DNA from 2 places in the Dialister micraerophilus genome. Region 2 is predicted to be linked to the other one. Evidence: a T-box and tRNA genes for the amino acid it is inferred to sense, from the RefSeq annotation. Region 2 holds a T-box; the other holds one or more tRNA genes.
The links. The T-box of region 2 lies ahead of thrS (threonine--tRNA ligase). A T-box ahead of a tRNA ligase gene usually reads a tRNA of that ligase, here a tRNA-Thr.

Region 1 (7,828 bases), on a different contig from region 2:
CGCAATTTGCGAGGAATATAGAGGAAAAGGTTTAACTCATCGTATTGTACGCAATTTGCAAGGTGAAGCCGACAGAAGAGGTGTAACCGGTAATCAGATTTTTACAAAACCTGAAACCGTTCCTGTATTTGAACATATGGGATTTAAATGTGTTGCAGTTGCAAATCCTTATGCGGCGTTACTTGAACGTGGAACAAATACATTAGATGAGTATTTGGCACGTATTCGTCCTCTTTTGGGTACCGGAAAAGGTAAAAACCGCGGTGCAATTGTAATGAATTGCAATCCTTTTACTTTCGGACATCGTTCTCTTATCGAATATGCAATAAATAATTGCGATGAAGTTATTATTTTTGCAGTTCAGGAAGATCGTTCAATTTTCCCGTTTTCAGATCGTTTCTCTCTTATCAAACAGGGAGTCGCTCATATGCACAACGTGGAAGTTGTAAGCGGCGGTGATTTTATTATTTCAAATGCTACATTCCCCACTTACTTTATAAAGGGAACTGATGAGCTTGCAGCACAAACAAAATTGGATGCTACGGTATTTGCCACACGTATCGCACCTGCACTCAACATAACCGTACGTTTTGTAGGTGAAGAACCTACCGATATGACTACAAATGCCTATAATAATGCAATGCGTGAAGTTTTCTCTGAAAACGGCATCGAATTGAAGGTTATTCCACGTGAACAAAAAGGAAATCAAGTGGTAAGTGCATCTTCGGTAAGAAATGCTCTTGCTCATGATGATTGGGAAACTGTACGCAGAATGGTCCCCAAAACAACTTTGACTTATTTACAGAGCCCGCAAGGTCAAAGCATTATTCATCGTATAAAAATGTTACAGGCTTTTAAGGATATGGAAATCAAGCCTGATTTGAAAAAAAATTCAAAGAAATAAATACAATAAAAAAAACGGCTGTACAGCCGTTTTTTTTATTACATTAATCAGCACTGAAAGGCAACAAAGCAATTGCTCTTGCTCTCTTTACTGCCAAATTGATGTTTCTCTGATGTTTTGCGCAAGCACCAGTTACACGACGCGGAAGAATTTTTCCACGTTCGGAAATGAAATGGCGCAATGTTGCAACATCCTTATAATCCAAGTTGTCCAACTTGTCTCCGAAAATCTGACTGATTTTCTTTCTCGGTTTTCTTGATTTATCTCTTCTAATCATTCTCTATTATCCCTCCTATATATCAGAACGGAATGTCTTCGTCATGCTTTACTTCTCCGAACTGACTGAAATTATTGCTCGGTTGACTCATACTGTCGGACTGCGCCGCATTCATGCGACCGTTCGCTCCCAAAGGTAATGCAATCAAGTTTGCAGTTACTTCAGTAACGTAACGTTTCTGTCCGTCAGGAGTTTCATATGAACGTGTCGAATAACGTCCTTCTACAAAGACACGGGTTCCTTTTCTGAGCTGATTACCTACTGCTTCCGCCAAATTTCCCCATGCTACCACATTGATGAAATCGGTCAATTCCCTCTGTTCACCTTGTGCGGTCGTATAGCTTCGATTAACGGCAATACTGAATGATGCTACCGCACGACCCGTTTTTGTAGCTCTAATCTGCGGATCTCTTGTCAAATTGCCTAAAACCTGAACTGAATTCATCGCTCTACCTCTGCTTAGTCATCCTGTTTAACAATAATGTGACGGATAATACTTTCACGAATCTTGATTACACGATCAAGTTCCTTGATGTTTTCCGGTTTCATCGTAAAGTCGATTACGAAGTAGTAACCTTCTGTCTGTTTCTTTACTTCGTATGCCAACTGACGTCTTCCCCATTCGTCAACTTTTTCTACAGTACCACCGTTTTTAACGATTGTGTCCTGTACAAGTTTACCTGCTGACTTAATAGCTTCTTCATCAGAAACTTTTACGATAAACATAACTTCATACTTATTCATCTAATCGCCTCCTTATCGGACCTATGTCCCATGCTTTTCATGGGCTAGGAAGTCGCTTGTACAACAAGCTTATACATTATAAACCAAACTCGAACAAAAATCAAGAAGAGATTACCTTTTCGGCAATCTCTTTATTTTTACAAATTTTCTTTTTTTCCTGTCTTTCTTTCGGCTCTCTTTTGTGCATGTCTTTCTTTTGCACGTTTTACATGTCCTGCCAATTTCATTCTGCTTATAATTTTAGATATTATATAACATAAAACCATTGCGGCAGAACCTAATGTAAGATGCTGATCTCCCAATACGGCACTCACCGATGGATCTTGTATAATCATTCCGACGGCACTCCATGCCAAAATCGCACCGCCCAAGTACAAAATCCACGGATACTTTTCTATAAGGTCTGAAAACAAGTTGCTTCCCCATACAATAATCGGCACGCTTACCAATATGCCTGCCATTACAAGAACCATATGTCCTTCGGCAGCAGCCACCACTCCAAGTACATTATCTATACTCATAACACCGTCTGCAATGATAATCGTACATATTGCACTTAAAAGTTTTTTCTTGGCACCGATATGCTTTTTATGTTTATGCTTATCTTGTATCATAAGCTCAATAGCTATCCATAAAAGCAAAATTCCGCCGATAAGATGAAGATATGGAATTGTGTGTAGCGCTTCTACAAATAAAAACGCAAGAACCAATCTCAATACAATAGCACCGAACGTTCCGAAAAATATAGCTTTTTTTCTTAAATCATGTTCCAGATGGCCTGCAACCATACTGATAAGTATTGCATTATCACCTGCCAAAAACAAGTCGACAACCAATACTTTCAACACTTTAATCAGTCCTGCTACTGTCAAAAGTTCTCCCAATATCTTATCCTCCTATAAAAATAAATATACGTTCAAATATGTTTTCATTTTACTAAATATATTTTTATTTTACAACAATACATTTTTACTGCATTTTCAAATTAAAACGGACCTTTCAATTTCGAAAAGTCCGCAAATATTCATTTGGAGCCGACAACAGGATTTGAACCTGCGACCTACGCATTACGAATGCGCCGCTCTACCGGCTGAGCTATGTCGGCATTAACAGAATATATTTTACTTAAAGTGTTTTAATTTGTCAAATACTCAATTATTTCTTTTTCTTGCTGATTGTAAATCCTGTAGCTTGTTGATTTGCCATTATTACTATATCGCTTATTTGTACACGAAGCGGTTGACTTACTGTAAATGCAATTATTTCAGCAATATCTTGCGCTTGAAGTGCATCTATATCTTCATATACCTTTGCCGCACGTTCTTTATCTCCACGAAACCTTACTTCACTGAACGGTGTCTCCACAAGTCCCGGTTGTATGGTTGTAACTTTAATATTACTGTCGATTACATCTATTCTCACTCCGTCACTGAATGTTTTTACAGCGGATTTTGTTGCACAATATACCGCTCCTCCCGCATACGCATATAATCCGGCGGTAGAGCCTATATTTATAATATGCCCTGTATTATGTTCAAGCATTGACGGCAAAAATGCACGTGTCATCATCATAAGACCTTTTATATTGGTGTCAATCATTTCCAATATACCGTCCTCACGATTTTGATTATAAGGTTCCAATCCTCTGGCAAGTCCGGCATTATTTACAAGTACATCTATGCTTTCAAATTCTTCAAGACATTCTTTTGCAACCGCATTAATATTTTCTACATCTGTAACATCCAATTTTTTTACATATGCTTGTGCTTCATATTTTACAGTTAATTCCTTTTGAAGACTTAAAAGTTTTTCCTGATTTCTTCCGCATAAAATAACATTATATCCTCTGATAGCCAAAGCACGAGCGGTTTCACGTCCTATTCCGCTGCCGGCACCCGTAATCAATGCTGTTTTTTTCATAAAATTTCCTCTTTCAAATTAAGATTATAATTATTTTACAAAATGTCGATTTCATTTTACTATGTATATATATGTGTTTGCAATGTGAGGTTCCAATGAAAAATATAATTAAATATTTATTTATTTTTATATGTGTATTCGCATTTACAGGTTGCTCAGATAATGTGTCACAGGTCAAAAACAATGATATTTCTTCAACCGAAACAATCGTTTTGGATAAAAAATCTGAAGATTTATATGAAAAAGCGAATAATTTATATAAACAAAATGATTTCGATAATGCTTTAAAGGTTGCAGATGAAGCCATTTCGTATAATAAAAACAATTACAAAGTATTATCTTTAAAAGGTTTATTGCTTGCGTTTGGAAACAAGCCGGATGAAGGAATAAAATTAATAGATACTTCACTGAAAATAAATCCCGATTATACTCAAGGTTTTTATGAAATGGCAATAGCATTGAAACTTGCAAAAAGGTATCAGGAGTCCATTGTATATTTCAATAAAGTTATCGATAAGGATCCTGAAAACACTTGGTCTTATTACGGTATTTCTACAGATTTTGCAGATATGAACGATAAAAAAGAAGCTTTATTTTATTTGAAAAAAGCGATTGATAAAGGCGGTATCGATGTAAAGAAAACTGCCGCAACTCAAGATCATTTCATGCGTTTTCATGGTGATCCCGATTTTGAAACTTTAGTTGCAAACTAAAAGTGCGAACTGAAATGTCTTATTACTTGAAATCCGTAAATAAGACATTTTTTATTTCGCACTTTTCAATTGCCCGTTTCTTCTGCAAGTTCTTCCCATTTTGCATATAATTTTTGCAATTTATTTTTTATATCTGTATATTGTTCGGCAATTTCTTCATAATTTGTCATTCCGCTTCCGAGTTGCATGTCATACATTTTCATTGTAGCTTCGAGACGATTTATTTCCATTTCTGTTTTTTCAAGCTTGAGCAAATCACCTTTTGCGGGTGCTGTTTGCTTTTCAATTTTTACATCCTTCGACTTATGAGTTACTTCCGCTTTCTTTTCTTTTGCTTCTACGGGTTTTCCGTTTCTGTCTGCATTGAATGCCAAAAGGTCTTTTTTCTTTTCTTTATAGTATGTGTAGTTACCTAAATATTCGGTAACCTTACCTTTTTCCATTTCAAGAATTCTTGTGGTTACTTTGTCAAGAAAATATCTGTCGTGGGAAACTATTATGCTTGTTCCGCCAAATGCTTCAAGTGCATCTTCCATGATTTCTCTCGTAGGTATATCCAAATGGTTTGTCGGTTCGTCAAGCACCAAAAAATTCGGATTTTTCAAAAACAGACATAGTAATGACAATCTGGCTTTTTCTCCACCGGAAAGTAAAGAAATTTCTTTAAATACGTCATCACCTTTAAACAAAAACATACCTAAAATATTTCTGGCTTTTTCTTCTCCGTAATCAAACATATCTCTTACTTGATTAAGTACTGTCGACTGCGGATCCAATTCATCCTGTTCTTGTGAATAGTATCCTACTTTTACATTGCTTCCTAAACGTATTATTCCATGCTTCTGTTTTTCTTCTTTTGTTATTAATTTCAAAAGTGTAGTTTTACCTACTCCGTTTGCGCCTATAAGACCTACTCTTTCACCTTTTCTTATATGAATTTCCAAATTTTCAAATATTGTTTTTTCTCCATATGCGGCTTTTACATCCGTCATATCCAAAACTTTTTCTCCGCTGTCGTCAACTTTTTTGAAATGAAAATCCAAAGTTTTCAAGTGTTTAGGTTTTTCAAGTCTTACAAGTCTGTCAAGCTGAGATTGACGACCTCTTGCTTGCTTTGATTTTATTCCGGCTTTATATTTTCTTATGTACGCTTCAGTTTCTTTTATATGTTCCTGTTGCTTTTCATATGCTTTTTCGTAAGCAGCATCTTGTTCTTTTTTCGTTTTTAAATAACGTGTGTATCCTCCTCTGAATGTACGGATTTTTTTATGTTCAAGTTCTATAATTCCCGTTGCCGCACGATCAAGAAAAAAACGATCGTGAGATATCATTAAAATACCGCCTTTATATGAGCATAAAAATTCTTCCAACCATTCAAGCATTTCCATATCCAAGTGGTTTGTGGGTTCGTCCAAAAGTAAAAAATCCGGATGTCTTACAAATGCCGCCGCCAAATTTATTCTTACTTTTTGTCCGCCTGAAAATGAAAAAATATCCCTGTCGAGATCTTCTTTGGTAAATCCCAATCCCGTCAGTATTTTCATAGTTTCCGCTTCATAATCATATCCGCCGAGAAATTCAAATCTTGTCTGTGCTTTTCCATATGCTTTTATCAGTTCTTGATCATCTTTGTTTTTTTCAAGTTCACGTGCAAGATTTTCCATTTTGTCTTTGCAATAAAGTACATCTTTCCAAGCTTCTTCCATTTCTTGACGAAGTGTGCTTGAAGTATAATCAAAATCTTGACGCAAATATCCTATTACCGATGAATCTGTAACTTTTACACTTCCCGCATCGGGTTCTTCAGTATTCATTATACATTTTAAAAGTGTTGTTTTCCCCGCACCGTTTGCACCTACAAGTCCGATACGTTCTCCGCTTCTTATTTCAAATGATACGTCTTTAAATATGGTTTCTATCCCATATGACTTACCCAATCCCGTTATTTTTAAAACTGACATTCTTTCTCCCGACTTTGATTATTACTCTAAAATATTTGCACGAATAATAATAATTATTTCAGATTCTTCTTTTGATTCCGTTTCGGTTTGAAATAATTTTCCGAGTATCGGTATATCTCCCAAAACGGGAACTTTTCTTATATTATTCGCTTCTTCTTTATCTATCAATCCACCTATTGTAAGCATATCTCCAGATTTCAATCTTACCGTTGTGTGCGCTTGCCTTGTAACTATACGATACGCTTTCATCTCAGGTACAAGGTAAGGTGTAGATACTTCCGCAATTATATCTGCAGTTATTTCACTGTTTTTACTTACATTCGGCGTATATGTTAATTTTATACCTGCATCTTTATATTCAATTGATGTTGTTTTAGTTCCGTTTTCCATATGTTCAACTAAAACCGGTATTTTACTTCCGATTAAAATTTCCGCAGTTCTCCCGTTTAAGGTAACTACATTCGGCTTTGCCAAAATTTTGGCTTTACCGTCCGAAAGAAGTGCATTGAGTTTCGCTTGAAAGAAAAATGTATACGGATTTCCTGTAATGGATTTTCCATATGATATTCCTGCATAATCTTCGGGAATTTTCAAGTATGATGTTTTTGTTTTGCTGCTTTTATCATATACATTTCTTTGTTCTGCCTGTCCCGTCAAACTTTTGAATTGCCAATCTATACCCAAATCCTTTGCATAAGAACGATTTACAGCAAGAACTTCCGCTTCCACCTTCACTTGCTTTTCCGGTATATCAAGCGCTTTTATAATATGCTCCAACTCCGACATTGCACGAGGTGTCGCATTGACGATTACGGAATTTGTCCCCACATCCGATGCAACTTGTACATTATCGGTTAAATTTTTCAATTCATTTGCAATTTCATTTGATTTACCATATGACAACTTAAATGTTTTTATTGTTTTTGCCGAGTCGGATTCACTTTTTGCATTATAAATTATCATTGTCGAACCTTCATTCTTGATTATAAGTCCGTTCATCAAAAGTAATGAGTTCAACGCTTCTTCCGGCGTAACATTATCAATACTTGCAGTAACCGTACCTTTCAAATCTCCCGGAATAACAACATTTTTTCCCGACAGCTCAGCCAAACTCCGTAATACCTGTTGCAACGGTGCATTTTGCACATGCAAGCTGAAATTATCGGACGCTTCGACAAAAAAATTTGTACATACGGTCAACAGTATCGCACTACCCAAGCATAAAATTTTATGTTTCATTTCAACTCCAATATTTTTCTTTCCGAATTGTTTGCAAGTTCAACCGTTTTATCTCCGATACTTACAACAG
Region 2 (7,828 bases):
CTCTTTCTCTTTGGAGATTTCTTTTCAAGAATATGGCTACGGAAAGCCTTATTTCTCTTAATTTGACCTGATCCTGTAACTTTAAAACGTTTAGCCGCGGAACGGCAGGTTTTCATCTTTGGCATATCATTATTCTCCTTTTTTTAAGCTTTAGGTGCAATTACCATCGTCATATTACGACCTTCAAGTTTAGGTGATTTTTCACAAATTATTTTATCACCTAATTCTTTAATTACACGTTCAAGCACATTACTCCCAAGCTCGGGATGCGTCATTTCTCTACCTCTGAACATAATTGTTACTTTAACCTTATTTCCATCGGATAAAAAACGTTGCGCACTTTTTAACTTAACATAAAAATCGTGATCTTCAATATTGGGACGAAGTTTTACTTCTTTTACTTGAAAAACTTTTTGTTTTTTCTTTTCTTCTTTTTCACGCTTTTGCTGTTCATAACGATATTTACCGTAATTCATAATACGACATACCGGTGGCCTTCCATTAGGAGCAACTTCAACTAAATCAAGTCCTCTATCGTCAGCTTCAGCTAAAGCATCACCAATATTCATTATTCCTAATTGCTCATTTTCATCAGTAACAACTCGTACTTCACGAGCACGAATTTGTTCATTGATGTTAAGTTCCTTTGCTATTGTTTTCACCTCCATTTAGAATATACATTCTATTGCAAGTAAAAAACGGACGAAACAAATCGCCCGCTTTAAATTCCTTTCAATACCTTAGTAACTTTTCGTCTTGTAAGGTGAGAAGCGGATGACTTCTGCTTGCAATAACATATAAATACTAACATTTACATATAACTTTTGTCAAGCTTTACATTATTTTCTTTCCTTCATCTTATTTAATATAAGCTCAATAAATTTATTTATATCTACAGTTCCTTCATCACCTTTTTCTCTACTTCTTACTGATATATTTCCTGAATTTGATTCTTTTTCTCCTACAACAACCATGTAAGGAATTTTTTCCATTTGTGCTTTTCTTATTTTATATCCCAAGGTATCATTACCTTTATCTATTTCTACACGTATACCTTGTTCAAACATCTTTTTATATACTTCTTGAGCATAATTATGATAATTTTCTGAAACCGGAATAATTTTAACTTGAACAGGCGCACACCAAGTTGGGAAAGCACCTGCGTAATGTTCGATTAATATACCTATAAAACGTTCTAATGAACCATATCCTGCACGATGAATCATAACTGCACGATGTTTTTCACCATCTTCTCCTACGTAAGTTACATCAAAACGTTCAGGTAATTGCATATCCATTTGAATTGTTCCACATTGCCATGTACGTCCTAATGAATCTTCTATATGGAAATCCAATTTCGGACCGTAAAACGCTCCATCCCCCTCATTTATTCTGTATGAAACGTTTGTACTCTCAATTGCATTTCTTAATGCATTTGTAGCAATTTCCCAAAGTTCATCTGAACCCATAGAATCTTCAGGTCTTGTAGATAACTCAATATGATATTTAAGTCCGAAAACATCATATAGTTCTTTAAACATATTTACTACGGAAATAACTTCACTTTCCATATCTTTAGGTGTCATAAATATATGTGCATCATCTTGAGTAAAATTTCTTACACGGAATAAACCATGTAAAGCACCATGTAATTCATGACGATGAACTAAACCGAATTCACCCACACGTTTAGGTAAATCACGATAACTTCTTTGTTGTGTTTTAAAATATAATATTCCACCGGGACAATTCATAGGCTTAACTGCATAGTCTTCGTTATCTATTTTTGTAAAATACATGTTTTCTCTATAGTGATCCCAATGACCTGATTGAAGCCAAAGATTTTTAGATAAAATAATAGGTGTAACTATTTCTTCGTATCCATATTTTCTAAACAATTCACGTTCATAATCAATAAGCAAATTCCTTATAACCATTCCCTTTGGATGAAAGAATGGAAATCCCGGACCTTCTTCGTGAAAACTGAACAAATCTAATTGTTTGCCCAATTTACGATGGTCACGCTTTTCAGCTTCACTACGAACAAATAGGAAATGTTCCAGATCTTCTTTATTAAAAAATGCTGTACCGTAAATACGTTGAAGCATAACATTATTTTCGTCACCACGCCAATAAGCACCTGCAACACTTAAGAGCTTAAAAGCTTTAATTTTACCTGTATTATCTACATGACCACCTCGACATAAATCATCATAATCACCTTGTGTATAGATAGAAAGTTCTGTATCTTCAGGCATATCATTAATTAATAAGATTTTGTAATCTTGCTCTTTATTTTTAAAGAAATCCAAAGCTTCTTTTCTTGAAACCACTTTTTTATCAAGATGTAAATTCTGCTTAATTATCTTTGACATTTCTTTTTCAATGGCAGGAAAATCTTCCTGTTTAAATACGTGTTCAGATTCTATATCATAATAAAATCCGGTAGATATTGCAGGTCCTATAGCAAATTTTGTTCCCGGATATAAATGCTGTATGGCTTGTGCCATAACATGCGCAGCAGTGTGTCTTAATGCAGCCAAACCTTCAGGATCATTTTTTGTGCAAAACTCAATTTTTGTGCCGTCTTTTATTAAATTTCTTAAATCTGTAACATTACCGTCAACTTTTGCAACAAGTGCTTCTTTAGCTAAGCTTCGTGAAATTTTTTTTGCAACTTCAAACAGAGTTATCGGTTCTTCAAAACTTAATTTACTCCCGTCTTTCAATTCAATAGTAATCATAATTACACTCCTTTAAAAATAAAAAACTTTCGTCCTCAAGGGACGAAAGTTAAATTCCGCGGTTCCACCCAATTAAAGCAAATGCTTCTCTCCTAAGCAAATAACGATGCAAACCGGAAAATTCTACTTAATTTCAAATTTTCTGTTCAAGAGCGGTATCGTCTACAAAAAAATTATCTGTTTCCACCAACCACAGACTCTCTAATAATTTCATTTGTAACGCATTTCTCTTTCATTACATTTAACAATAATATAAAACTTTACTATTGTATTGTCAAGTTAAATTATTTATCGTCAGAAGTCTCTTCCATTCTTTTCAAAATTTTTACATATCCGTCAGCACCATATTTCAAACATTTTTTCACACGTGAAATAGTTGCTGTGCTTACCCCGGTACTTTCTTCTATTTTATCGTATTTTGCACCTTCTTTTAATAGTCTTGCAACTTCTAACCGTTGCGACATATCTTTCAATTCACTTATAGTGCATAAATCTTCAAAAAATTCATAACATTCTTCTCTTGATTCAAGCATAAGTATAGCATCAAAAAGTTTGTCTGTAATAGGATTTACTAAACGCTGATTTACTCCCATAGCATCCTCCTTTATTTAAATATCTCTTTAATTGATTATATCATTAAATAAAAATATATCAAAACTATATCAAAATCTAATATAAAAACTATTGACACATTTGAAAATAAATAGTAATATAAGCTAACTTTACAACAACTGAATATTTCATCAAGAGTAGCTGAGGGAATGGCCCTATGAAGCTACGGCAACCATTCATATTGAAACGGTGCCAATTCCATCGGATTTCCCGAAAGATGAACATTAAACAACTTTCATCATTCCGTTGAAAGTTTTTTTATTAAATTTATAAGGAGAACGCATGATAGAACTGAAAAATGTTTATAAAACTTATGATAATAAAACTAATGCTTTAAACGATATAAATATAAAAATAAAAGAAGGTGAAATATTTGGAATTATCGGCCAATCAGGTGCCGGTAAATCCACCTTAATACGTTGCATAAACATGCTTGAAACTCCTACATCGGGAGAAGTTATCATAAACGGTAAAGATATTACTAAATTATCAGAAAAAGAATTACGTAATGAAAGAAAAAAAATCGGAATGATTTTTCAACACTTCAACCTTCTTTCAAATCGTACCGTATATAAGAATATCGCTTTCCCTTTAGAATTATCAAATACACCTAAAGAAGAGCAAGAAAAACGCATAAATTCAATGCTTGAATTAGTAGGTTTGACCAATCATAAAAATAAATATCCTTCACAACTTTCAGGAGGACAAAAACAACGTGTAGGAATAGCAAGAGCATTAATAACTCAACCTTCTATTCTCTTATCGGATGAAGCTACAAGTGCACTTGATCCTGAAACTGTAAAATCAATTTTAAATTTATTAAAAGAAATAAACAAAAAACTAGGAATAACAATAATTTTAATAACTCATCAAATGGAAGTTATTAAAAAAATAGCAAATCATGTGGCTGTAATAGAAAACGGAAAAATTATAGAAGAAGGTTCTGTAATAAATCTTTTCAGCAATCCAAAAACTGAAACACTGAAAAAATTTATAGGTTCAACAAATTTAAACTTACCTGAAGATTCAGAATTTTATAGCATGATAAAAACAAAACATTCTGAAGGCGATAAAATGGTACTCTCATTGTCATTTAAAGGTGCTGTCACAAATGAACCTATTATTGAGCATTTAATTCGTTTTTATAATTTAAATGTCAGTATATTATATGCTAATATCGATTACATTCAAGAAACACCGTTTGGAACATTAATTATTTTACTTGACGGCGCTGAAAATAATGTAGAAAACTCATTTAAATATTTGAAAACACTTCCTATAGAAAGTGAGGTCTTAGGGTATGTCTCCAATAATAATTAATCTTTTATTTAAATCATTGGCAGAAACTTTATACATGTTGTTTGTTTCCTCTCTTTTATCTGCAGTTATTGGCATACCTTTAGGTATATTGCTTGTAGTTACTGAAAAAGGAAAAATTCTTTCATGTTCATTTTGCAATAAACCGTTATCGTTTATAGTAAATATAATTCGTTCAATACCTTTTATAATTCTTATGGTAGCAATTATCCCTATAACTCGAATGATTGCAGGAACATCAATCGGAACGAATGCAGCAATAATTCCATTAACAATTGCATCTATACCTTATACTGCAAGATTAATAGAGACTTCAGTGCGTGAAATTCCTGTAGGATTGATTGAAGCAGCAAAATCTATGGGCGCTTCACCTTTACAAATTATAAAAAAAGTAATTATTCCTGAAGCATTACCCTCAATGATCGAAAATATAACGGTTGTTATAGTAACTCTTATAGGAACCAGTGCAATGGCAGGCACAATTGGCGGCGGCGGTCTTGGAGATCTTGCTATACGTTACGGATATCAACGTTTTCAAGCAGACGTTATGATTGTCACAATAATAGTGTTAATCGTGATAGTTCAACTTGTTCAATTCGCAGGAAACTACTTATCACGTAAAACAAATAAAAAATAATGGAGGTTATTTTATGAAGAAGAAGTTTTTATTAGGAGGCATTGCAATATTATCTGCAGCCATTTTATTATCAGGATGTTGTTCAGATAAAGGATGTGGTTCCGCATCCTCAACTAAAAATGAAATTACAGTAGGTGCAACTGCCGGTCCACATGCGCAAGTAGTAGAAGCAGCAGCAAAAGAAGCGGAAAAACATGGTCTGACTGTACATGTAAAAGAATTTTCAGATTATATTACTCCGGATCAGGCCTTAGCAGATGGCGACATAGATATCGCTGTATATCAACATAAGCCCTTTCTTGAAAATTTTAACAAACAGCATAATACTGATTTAGTTAATATAGGAGATGCTATTTTGATGAGAATGGGTATTTATAGCAACAATTACAAGAATGTAAATGATATACCTAATAATGCAACTGTTTCAATTCCAAATGACCCTACCAATGAAGGTAGAGGATTACAATTACTTGAACAAGCAGGTTTAATTAAATTAAAAGAAGGCGTTGGAATAAAAGCTACTCCTGCTGATATAGTTTCTAATCCTAAAAATTTGAACTTTAAAGAAATAGAAGCAGCGCAATTACCAAGAAGCTTAGATGATGTTGATGCTTCAGTTATTACAATGAATTTTGTACAAAGTGCCGGAATATCTCCACAAGAAAAAGGTATTTTCTTTGAAGATAAAGACAATCCCCTTGCAGTAATGATAATTGCTACACGTGCAAAAGATAAAGATAATGAAAACTACAAAACATTTGTATCTGCATATCAATCCGACGCAGTAAAACAATTTATAAAAGAAACATTCAAAGGTACAATAGAAGCTGCATGGAATTAATAAAAAGCATTTTCCTCAAATCATTAACGATTTAGGAAAATGCTTTTTTAATTAAATAAGGCGTCTTTTGCAAGAGAATCCGCCAAATCATTATATTTAACACCCGTATGACTTTCAACTTTATGAAATCTTATATCTATTTTATCTTTTATAGTTTCATAAAATAATTTAAGTTTTTTAGTTAATATTTTATTTGTTTTCCATTCACCCGTACACCATTTTTCTATACCTGTATAATCATAATATAAATTAAGCACTTTACCCTTTCTTTCTAAACATAAATTTATTGCATACATTGCCCCATAAACTTCTCCTGCAACATTTCGCATCATTGCTTCTTCTTTGTTGATGATTTTTTTTGAATATTTTTCAATTTTTCCATTTTCAATTAAAACCACTCCGAAAGAAAAACATTCCGGTTTTGAAGGTATATAAGAACCGTCTACATATGCAATTATATTATTTTCATTACTTTCTTCTTTTATAGAATTATTTTCAAACAAAAATTCTTCAGCATCTTTTTTATTATAAAAACCTTTATACACAGCATTGGGATAACCTATAACTTGTTGTTTACATATTTCCCAATCTGAAAATATACCTACATTTCTTCCTACTTTAACTGCATAAAATAATTTCTTTTTATTTGCCATTTATATATCCTTTCAAATTTGTGCTATTATATTCTTATCAAAGTATAATTTTAGAGGTGAAAATGAATCTTATAAGCAAATTTCCTGCCCTTGAAGTAAGGGACTATAGGTTATATTGGTCAAGTCAATGGGTTGCTTTAATCGGATTTTGGATGCAACTTACGGCACAACAATGGCTTGTTTATGAAATTACAAATTCCGCATTTTTACTTGGTGTACTCGGAGCGGTACAATTTTTACCAAGTTTTATTTTTTCACTTTTCATAGGTTTCTGGATTGACAGACATGACAAGAAAAAAATTTTAACCGTTACACAATGTATGTATATCATCCAATCTGTTTGCTTAGGGATACTTATTTTAAGCGGACATGCAAATTATTATTGGATTTTATTCTTTGCATTCGTTGTAGGAACAATAGATTCAATAGACATGCCTACAAGATTGTCTTTTCTTCCTGATATTGTCGGAAAAGATGCTCTTCACAGTGCAATAAGTTTAAACTCCACAAATTTCAATTTAACAAGAATGATTGGCCCTTTATTAGCAGCTTTTCTTATAAATTTCTTTCCTTATGATATCATTTTTTTCTTAAATGCGCTTTCAATAATACCCGTACTCATTGCATATAAAAAAATGAAAGCACAATCTTCTATAAGCAATTCAATTACAAAAAATGCAACACAAGAAATAAAAAAGGGCATAACACATGCAAAATCAAAACCTATAATTTTATGCAATTTAATAGCTTTGGCTATAGTAAGCGGATTAATCTTAAACTTCGGTTCATACGGGCCGTTACTTGCAGATAGAGTCTTACATGCAGGTGTAAACGGATTCGGATTTATTCTTTTCGGTTTCGGTACCGGATCAATGATTGGAGGATTAATATCCGCTGCTGCAAAAACGCAATTAAGCCAAAAATGGGTTTTTATAAATGCTATTCTTTGCGGACTTGAACTGTCGGCGGTAAGTTATATAAGTAATTTCTTTATATCAATAACAATTTTTATTTTTATGGGATT

Region 1: it encodes a tRNA-Thr, which carries the amino acid that the T-box ahead of thrS (threonine--tRNA ligase) is inferred to sense. The anticodon was not compared.

Annotation. Positions count from the first base shown of each region.
Region 1 covers NZ_CAMUNF010000012.1:12,228-20,055, forward strand. The annotation lists gene citC ([citrate (pro-3S)-lyase] ligase) at 1-904, shown strand, start outside; gene rpsR (30S ribosomal protein S18) at 948-1,178, opposite strand; gene P6922_RS05835 (single-stranded DNA-binding protein) at 1,204-1,626, opposite strand; gene rpsF (30S ribosomal protein S6) at 1,641-1,925, opposite strand; gene P6922_RS05845 (TerC family protein) at 2,063-2,809, opposite strand; tRNA gene P6922_RS05850 (tRNA-Thr) at 2,955-3,030, opposite strand; gene P6922_RS05855 (SDR family NAD(P)-dependent oxidoreductase) at 3,081-3,845, opposite strand; gene P6922_RS05860 (tetratricopeptide repeat protein) at 4,010-4,558, shown strand; gene P6922_RS05865 (ABC-F family ATP-binding cassette domain-containing protein) at 4,624-6,519, opposite strand; gene P6922_RS05870 (type II secretion system protein GspD) at 6,541-7,758, opposite strand; gene P6922_RS05875 (DNA-binding protein) at 7,755-7,828, opposite strand, start outside.
Region 2 covers NZ_CAMUNF010000001.1:573-8,400, forward strand. The annotation lists gene rpmI (50S ribosomal protein L35) at 1-125, opposite strand, end outside; gene infC (translation initiation factor IF-3) at 144-668, opposite strand; gene thrS (threonine--tRNA ligase) at 840-2,744, opposite strand; T-box leader at 2,780-2,989, opposite strand; gene P6922_RS00025 (YerC/YecD family TrpR-related protein) at 3,029-3,337, opposite strand; SAM riboswitch class I at 3,482-3,580, shown strand; gene P6922_RS00030 (methionine ABC transporter ATP-binding protein) at 3,639-4,676, shown strand; gene P6922_RS00035 (methionine ABC transporter permease) at 4,657-5,310, shown strand; gene P6922_RS00040 (MetQ/NlpA family ABC transporter substrate-binding protein) at 5,324-6,151, shown strand; gene P6922_RS00045 (ribonuclease H family protein) at 6,199-6,804, opposite strand; gene P6922_RS00050 (MFS transporter) at 6,867-7,828, shown strand, end outside.